DNA from 2 places in the Herbaspirillum sp. NPDC101397 genome. Region 1 is predicted to be linked to the other one. Evidence: predicted binding sites of a transcription regulator. Region 1 holds the regulator's gene; the other holds the start of a gene.

Evidence for each region. The regulator FliA, encoded in region 1, starts transcription of late flagellar genes. The targets are predictions, from matches to a motif close to CTAAAGTTTNNNNNNNNNNNGCCGNTA.
Region 2: a site for FliA is predicted at 2,542-2,568, ahead of ACIROW_RS08350 (DUF342 domain-containing protein). Genes of this name have one in related genera too.

What each region holds. Positions count from the first base shown of each region.
Region 1 covers NZ_JBIWNS010000009.1:188,044-192,431, reverse strand. The annotation lists gene ACIROW_RS21335 (flagella synthesis protein FlgN) at 1-366, shown strand, start outside; gene motD (flagellar motor protein MotD) at 421-1,242, opposite strand; gene ACIROW_RS21325 (flagellar motor protein) at 1,266-2,012, opposite strand; gene ACIROW_RS21320 (RNA polymerase sigma factor FliA) at 1,994-2,728, opposite strand; gene ACIROW_RS21315 (MinD/ParA family protein) at 2,784-3,581, opposite strand; gene flhF (flagellar biosynthesis protein FlhF) at 3,616-4,388, opposite strand, start outside.
Region 2 covers NZ_JBIWNS010000003.1:101,293-105,680, reverse strand. The annotation lists gene ACIROW_RS08365 (hypothetical protein) at 1-214, opposite strand, end outside; gene ACIROW_RS08360 (helix-turn-helix domain-containing protein) at 259-1,509, opposite strand; gene ACIROW_RS08355 (cation diffusion facilitator family transporter) at 1,529-2,458, opposite strand; gene ACIROW_RS08350 (DUF342 domain-containing protein) at 2,599-4,224, shown strand; gene ACIROW_RS08345 (hypothetical protein) at 4,236-4,388, shown strand, end outside.

The DNA of each region.
Region 1 (4,388 bases):
GGCGATGCGGACAAGATTCCCGACATCATCAACGAGAAGGCCAATATCGTTGCCAACATGGCAGCATTGGCCGATCAGCGCCACAAGGCGCTGGCTGCACTGGGCTTCCTCGCCGGCGAAAACGGCATGCAGACCTGGATCGAACAACACGGCTCTGCCGACGACAAACAAGTGTGGGGAGAACTGTTTGCGCTGGCGCAATCCGCGCGCGAACTGAATCGCCTCAACGGCTTGCTGATCGGCAAGCAAATGGCAATCAACCAGAACGCCATGAACATCCTGCAAGGCAAGAGCAACGGCTCCTTCTATGGCCCGGATGGCCAATCGAGCCTGCGTAGCTCGGGCCGACCGCTTGGCATCGGCTGATTTTTTCGCCCTCCGGAATTTAAAAAGCCCGTTCTTGCGAACGGGCTTTTTGCTTTATGGCCCAGGCTTGGGCTGAGCGGGCGGAACGAGCTTGCCACCCTCTTCCGCAAACGGCACTTCGGTCGCCTGCTCCGCCAATCGCGACAGGATCATCACATCGACACGGCGATTGCGCAGCCGCCCCTCGGGCGTATCGTTGGAAGCCACAGACTGATTCGATCCATGCCCCACCGCCGTCAGGCGCAGGTCTGCGATGCCCTGGTTGTTGAACAGCCGCGCCACCGTACTGGCACGGACCGCCGACAACTCCCAGTTGGAAGGAAAGACGCTGGTGTTGATCTGCGTATTGTCGGTATGCCCCTCGATCTGGATAGCGTGATCGTCGTTTTTCAGCACCCGGGCAATGGCGATCAGGGTTTCTTCCGACTCCTTGCTCACCTTCGCATCGCCGGGCGCGAACAGGACGTTGGCATTGATCTCCACGTTGACGCCCACGCTGGTTTGCGTCACGCGCACCTTGCCCTCCTGCACCAGCGGCGCCAGCACCTGCATGATGTCGCGCGCCATGTCGGTCATGCGCTCTTTTTCGCGGCGCAGCGCCTCGCTGTTGCGCGGCTTTTGCAGGGTAATTTTAGGGGCAACAGATTGCTGGGCGCCTTGGCCTCCCGCCTGGACAACGATGGGCGCGGTCGAGACTGGCTCCTTGCCGAAGGCGTTGATCAGCGAGTCGGCAAGGATCTTGTACTTGCCTTCGTTGACTTGGGAAATGGCATACATGACCACGAAAAACGCGAACAGCAGCGTAATGAAGTCGGCATACGAAACCAGCCAGCGCTCGTGGTTCTCATGCTCTTCTTCATGTTTTTTGCGCGCCATGATGTGCGTTGTGCGTCAGTAGGTCATGCGGTGGTGAAATAGGATTCAGCGCGCTCCTGGATCACGCGCGGATTGTCGCCGCTGGCGATGCCGAACAGACTGTCGGCGACCATGTCACGCCGGTTCACTTCCATGGCCAGCAATTCCTTGAGCTTGTTGGCCACCGGCAGGAAGAACAGGTTGGCCAGGCCGACACCGTAAATCGTCGCCACGAAAGCCACGGCGATGCCGCCACCCAGCTTGGCGGGGTCGGATAGATTTTCCATCACGTGGATCAGGCCGAGCACCGCGCCGAGGATGCCGATCGTCGGCGAATAGCCGCCGGCGGCTTCCCATATCTTGAGCGCCTGGCGCTGGCGGGTTTCGTAAGCAGTGGTATCGACCTCGAGGATCTCGAGCAACTTGGCCGGTGTGATGCCGTCGATCAGCAGGCGCAGGCCCTTCTTGACGAAGGGGTCGCTGCTGTCGTTCATGTGCTCTTCAAGATGCAGCAGACCTTCACGCCGCGAGATGCCGCTCCAGACCGTGATGTTATCGATCAGTTTGCGGTGGTTGTGAACCGGGGGAGAAAATACCCAGGACAGCAATTTGACGCCATGGACGAAATTGTCGAGCCTGGTTTGCAGCAGAACGGCGCCTACGGTGCCGGTAAAGACGATCAGGAAAGCGGTCGGCTGCAGGATAGAACCGGGATGACCGCCTTCAAGCAGCAAACCAAGGAGGATGCCTCCCAACGCCAGCAGTATCCCTCCTACGCTACTCCAGTCCACGCCTGCTCCCTCAAAGTCGAGCGCATGCGGGCGATAGCCTGGCTGTGCAGCTGGCAAACCCGCGACTCGGACACGCCCATGACGGCGCCGATTTCCTTCAAGTTCATTTCCTGCTCATAGTACAGGCCCATGAGGATTTTTTCACGCTCGGGCAGGGCCTTGATCGAATCGATGACGGCGTCGCGGAAACCGCCGTTGATCAGGTTCTGCAACGGGTCGTCGGTGTCCCGGGTCTGGTAGCGATCGAGGAAATGCTCGTGGCCGCCGTCGGCGTCGTGGAAGTCTTCGTAATAGATCAACTGATGGCCGCCGCATTCGGTCAGCATATCCTGGTACTCCACCAAGCTCATCTTGAGCTGCGTGGCGACCTCGGTTTCCTGCGGCGGACGGCCGAGCTGCTGCAGCAGGACATGGATGGCCTCTTCGATCTTGCGCGTATTCTGGCGGATGCTGCGCGGCAGCCAGTCGCTGCTGCGCAATTCATCCAGCATGGCGCCGCGGATACGCTGCACGGCGTAGGTTTCGAACTGCGCGCCGTGCGTTTCTTCATAGCGATTGACGGCATCAAGCAGACCGATCATGCCTGCCTGAATCAAGTCGTCGACTTCCACGCTGGGTGGAAGCTTTGCCTTCATCTGATGCGCCAGCTTTTTGACAAGCGCCGCATGCAGCTCCAGCAAATCGTTCTTGGTCGTCTTTCCTTTGACGTTATACATAGAACTCATCTCGTCAATAATGGTGAGTACGAACGATCATGCAATGCCAGGCGCGTCATACTCCGAGACTTGCACCATCGGTCGCCATACCGTACGTGCCCTTGGTGAGATTGGATAACGAAAACTGATCCGCCAGGCGCTTGAACGCAAGCGTAGCGCCGGCCAACGGGAATGCTTCCAGTACGGTGCGCCCCTGCCCGGATGCACGACGGATGTGTTCGTCTGCCGGGATCGAGCCCATGAAATGCAATTGCGCCGCCAGGTAACGATTGGCCGCCTGCGCCATGTTGGCGTAGACCATCTGCGCTTCCGCGTCCGAACCACCGCTCACGAGCAGATTGAAAGGACGGCGACCGAGCTTGTCGCTGAGGCCCTTGAGCAAGACGTATGCGGCCTTGATCGAGGTCGGACTGGTCGACATATGCACCACGATTTCGCCCATTTCCATGGCCGGGACCGGCAGCAACTCCTCGTCATTCAATTCGCCGTTGATGAGCGTAATGTCGGATTCTTCGGTCAGTCCGTCGAAAATCTGCGCCAGCCGCGAGGCTTGCGGATGGGTAGAGGCCGATACGTTCTTGCGCGACAGGCGCGCCAGTGCAAAACCTTCCGGCACCATGCGCACCGCTTCATCCAGATGCCGCTCCTGACGAGCGACGTCGAGCAGCGTCGCCACGGCAACACCGCCAAAACGCGACAAGATCACTGAGGGCGTCATGCAAGCGTCGACCAACAATGCGTTGTGGTCGGCGGCGGCAAGAGAGGCTGCCAGATTGATCAGCATCGCGCCTTTTTCGTCGTCGGGAAGAACCGAGAAGAAAGTAAACACGCGCGGCGTCGGACGCTCCAGCATCCGTCGCAGTCCTTCCGCTTGATCAACGTCATAGCTAGCCAAGGATCACCTCCCGCAGGCTTTTGTCATTCATGGCCGTGGCCGTCGGTCCGACCACAACCGGCAACTCGGCGTCCTGGAATTCGAACGGCGCAGTTTCACGTTTCAGTTTAAAGGCGCGGTCGGCCAGATACAACCTGTTGGCAACATGCAAATCTTCCGGCACGCGCTGACCGTTCGCCACGTAATACAGATTCAGTTTTTGACGGATGACAACATCGAGCACGTTGCCGATGGTTGCCGCTTCGTCGAGCTTGGTAATAATGCAACCCGCCAGGCCGTCGCCGGAATACGCGCTCACGACTTCATTGAGCGTGCCGCCGGTCGCCGTTGCATTGAGGCACAACAGGCGTTTGATGTCAGTGCCTGCGCCCGACAGCATGGCAGCCTGTTCAGCCACCATCTGGTCGCGCTGGCCCATGCCGGCGGTATCGATTAGGACAGTATGTTTGCCGCGCAGTTCGTCGAGTGCGATACGCAAATCGGATTCATCTTTGACCGAGTGCACCATCACCCCGAGGATCTTGCCGTAAATGCGCAGTTGCTCGTAGCCGCCGATACGGTAGCCGTCGGTGGTGATCAGCGCCAGCTTGCCCGGACCGTGGCGCATCACGCAACGCGCCGCCAGTTTCGCGGTCGTGGTCGTTTTGCCAACACCGGTCGGACCGACCAGCGCGTAGACGCCGCCTTCTTCCAGCAATTCGTTTTCGTTGGCCATGGTCATCAGATTCTTGGCCAGCACCGACTTGACCCAGAACATGGCGTCTT
Region 2 (4,388 bases), on a different contig from region 1:
CGGCGTCGCAGGCGCGCTCCAGCGTGCGCGCCGCATCGCCGCTGGCGGGATCGAAGGCAATCAGGCTGGCGCCGGTGGCGGCCCACACATTGTGGCCGTCCCAGGTGACGCCGTGCACGCGCTCGGCGCCGGGAAAGGGGCCATACTCGCGCACGATTTCTGCTGCATGCACGGCTGGTTCAGGTTTGGTTTTCACATTGCTGTTGCTGGTCATGGAGGTCTCCTGTTGATGCGCCGTGATCGGCGCGCAAGACAACTTTAGTCCATCGCCAGTGCAGCGGGGAGTAACAAGATTGTCGTGATTGCCGTGACCCCGACGCCACCCGCCAAAGGCGTCGACAGCCAACGACGCGTACGCGCCTGGCCGATGGCGTTTGCGTGGCCGGCGGCTTCCAGTCCTGCCAGCGCGCGTTGCACGGTACGCTGGCTGGCCCCGAGCGCCAACGCCAGCGCCGAGGTCGACCATGCCGCGCCGTCGGCAAGCAGCGCCAGCAATGCCGCCTGGTCGCCGGCGATGGGCGGCTCGAGGATGACGACTTCGCGCTCGCCCAGCGGCTTGAATGCGAATCCGCGCGGGGTGGCCTCGATCTGCGCCAGCGTCGCGACCAGCGCCCGCAGGCGGCCGACCTCGACACGCAAACGTGCGCGGTGCGACTCGTCCGGGCGGCGCGTATTGAAGACCCGGGCAATCAGGGTTTCGCGATCCACATCGCCAGGCCAGGCTTCGGCCAGAACGCGCGCCAGCGTGAACAGCAGCGGACGGCGCGCAAATGGCTTCCACGCCGGTCCCGGTCCCGATCCTGCCCCAATACCTCGTCGGCAAGCGTCAATTACCAACGCGTCCGAGACCATCAACGCAGCGACTTCATCCAGCCGCAAGGTTTGTTCACGGCCTGCGGAAACGCGCCTGGCTGCCGGTCGACCAAGCACGGACTGTGCTTCGGCCACCTCGGCCAGCAACGCCGGCACGCCGGCACGCGTCGCCGCGTCGTGTGCACGCGCCAGCGCCGCCTGGGCGACGGTCATCTGCAACGACCGCAATGCCAACTCCGCCGCTATCAGCGCCGTCACCGTCGCCAATGCAGGCGGCAGGCCGCGCGCATCGAGCCGCACCAACGCTGCTTCGGCCTGCTCCAGACGGCCAAGCAACACCAGCCTGCGTACCGCAATCAATCGCGCCTGCAAGGCATTGGCGCGATCCCCATGCGCATCCAGCGTGACCGTGGCGGCAGCCAATGCGCGCGGCGAACTGCCGATGTCGCGCACGGCCAGCGCCACTTCCGCTTCGGCGACGACACAACGGGCGCGCGCCAGTTCTTCGTGCGTGCCAAAACCACGGGCGGCGCGGCGCAACAGTTCCCGTGCGCGCGGATGTTCGCCGAGCTGGGCCATGGCGATGCCGCGCAAGGCCAGCGCAGGAGGATCGTCGCGCAAGGCGACGCGCTTGAGCGCGCCAAGCGCGTCGCCGGCGGCAAGCGCCCGTGCGGAAGCGGCGATTATCGAATCCATGTGTTGTCGTCAGCAGACATCAGCGAACATCAGCGGACTCCGCTGCAGCGTCCGGCTCCACCGGATCAACGTGGGTCATGACGTCCAGCACGTGATGCTGCTCCATGACGCGCCGGCGCGCCAGCGTGGCGATGGCATGTCCCTCGGTCACGGTCTGCCGGCCATCCAGTTCGAGGTGCACGTCGACGATGGTGAGGTCGCCCATCTTGCGCGTGCGCAGATCGTGCACGCCGAACACGCCGGGTGTGTCCAACAGCGTGCGGCGGATCGCCTGCGATTCCTCTTCCGACACCGCCTTGTCCATCAGGTCGTTCAGCGCGCGCCAGAAAAACACCGCGCCGGTACGCACGATCATGAGGCCGACGATCAACGCCGCGATCGGGTCGAGCAAGGGGAAGCCGAGCAGGTTGCCGGCGATGCCCAGCGCCACCACCAGCGACGACACGGCGTCCGAGCGCGCATGCCAGGCGTTGGCCACCAGCATGCTGGAACGCACGCGCTCGGCGACGCCCAACATGTAGCGGAACAGTATTTCCTTGCTGACCAGCGTCGCCAGCGCCACCCACAACGCTGCCAGATGGACCTGCGGCACGGTCGGCGCCTGCAGCTTGAAGAAGGCGGAGATCAGCATGCCGATGCCGACCGCCAACAGCGCACCGCCGAGCGCCAGAGAAGCAGCCGTCTCGAAGCGTTGATGGCCGTATTGATGATCGGCGTCGGCGGGATTGCGGCTTTGGCGCGCCGCGAACAACACGACGAAGTCGGCCACCAGATCCGACAGCGAATGCACGCCGTCGGCGACCAGCGCCTGCGACCCCGAAAACAGTCCCGTGATGATCTGCAACGTGGTCAGTACGATGTTGACGACAATACTGACCATGGTGCTCTGACGCCCTGCGAGATAACGCTGGTCGGCGCTCCCAGTGTCGTTTTTTTGGATAATTAGCATATTGACAATTCACACTTTTGAGCCTAAACAACCCTTGTACTTAACGGCGATTTACAGGATCATCTTGCCACATAACAATTCACCTAAAGGAACCGGAAATCCTGCCGATGAGCTCTGCACAAGGACTTCCGAGAAATAACATGGAACAATCAAGCCCGCAATCGCTGTCGCTCAACTTCGACAGAGTCAGCGGAGAACTGCTCGCTGCATTCACCCCGGTTGCGGGTGTTCAAGTCCCGAATCTCGTGATGCTGAAACAAATCCTCACCGACGGCGGCTTCACCAAGCTGTACATCGATGAAGCGGCGCTCGGCGATTTCGCCGCCAAGATCGCCGACGGCAAGGAAGCCCATTCGCAAAAGATCGGCGAGCGGCGCGACGGCGAGTTCCTGGTGGAAGTCTCGGACGATTTCATGGAAGCCTATCTGACGCTGGTGCCGCCGCAAGGCGGACGCGCGCGCGCCGTCGAAGTCGTCAATGAAATCCGCGCCCAGGGCATCACCCAGGGCATCCTGCACGAAAAGCTGCGCGGCGCGCTCGCCACCGGCCACTGTTCCAAGCTGCTGATCGCGCGGGGCGAGGATCCGGTGCAGGGCGAACACGCCCGCTTCGAGGCCCTGCTCGACAAGAAGGAAGAAGAACTCGCCGAAATCGACGACGACGCCGTGGTGCATTACGCCGACCTCGGCCACTTGCTGCTGATCAACGTCGGCGATCCACTGATGCGGCGCACGCCGCCGGTGCCGGGCGTCAACGGCGTCAACATCAAGGGCCAGGTAGTGCCGGCGCTGCCGGTTCCCGACCTCGGTTTCAACAAGGACTGCGTCGGCGCCGAACCCTCCAAGGACGATCCCGACCTGCTGGTCGCCGCCATCGCCGGCCAGCCGCAACTGATCACCAACGGCGTCAAGATCAATCCCATCGTCGAGATCGAAGATGTCGACCTGAGCACCGGCAACGTCGAGTTTTCGGGCACGGTCAAGATCAAGGGCGACGTCAAGACCGGCATGCGCCTGCGCGTGTCGGGCGACGTCTTCGTCGGCGGCACGGTGGAAGCGGCCGAGATCATTGCCGGCGGCAACATCACTGTCAAGGGCGGCATCATCGGCCACGCTGAAACCCAACCCGGCATGGCCTCCATCGTCGCCAAGGTCAAGGCCGAGGGTTGCGTGCAGGCATTGTTCGCCGAAAGCGCGCACATCGAAGCGGGCGACAGCATCATGCTGGCCGGCAATGCGCGCCAATGTGAAATGCTGGCCGGCAACGAGATCCTGGTCGGCAAGACCAATCCCAAGCTGGGCCAGATCATCGGCGGTCGCGCCCAGGCCACCATGCTGATCAAGGCGGTCGCGTTCGGCTCATCGAGCGCCGCCACCACCAAGATCCAGGTCGGCCTCGATCCCTATCTGGAAGAAAAGCTGCGCGCCAAGGAACAGGAATTCCAGAAGAAGCTCGACGACCTCAACCGCGTCATCAAGCAGCTCGCCCACTACAAGCAGAATCCCGAAAAGGCGCGCAACGGCGCCGGCGAAGAGGCCGAACTGAATCGCAAATTGCTGGCGCAGGAGGTCAAGGACCTGGTGGCCGAACAGAACGAGATGAAGGAAGACCTGGTCGCGGCGGAATCGGCGCGCATCGTCGCCGTCAAGACCGTCTACGAAGGCGTGGAAATGCGCATCGCCAAGCAGGTCTGGCAAGTACTCAGCGACCTCGGCGGCGGCACCGCGCAGCTGCAGGGCGGCAAGATTTCCTTCGGCGGCAAATAAGGAAACGAAGCATGGCCGATTTACCCTTGCTGGACGGCGCCGGCTTGCGCGTCCTGGCCGAACGCAGCGCGGCCGTGACGGCCGCCTGCGCCTGCAACGAAGCGTCCCTCGCAGCATGGACCAGCACGCCGCTGTCCTTTCCCGAAACGCAGCTGCAGGACATC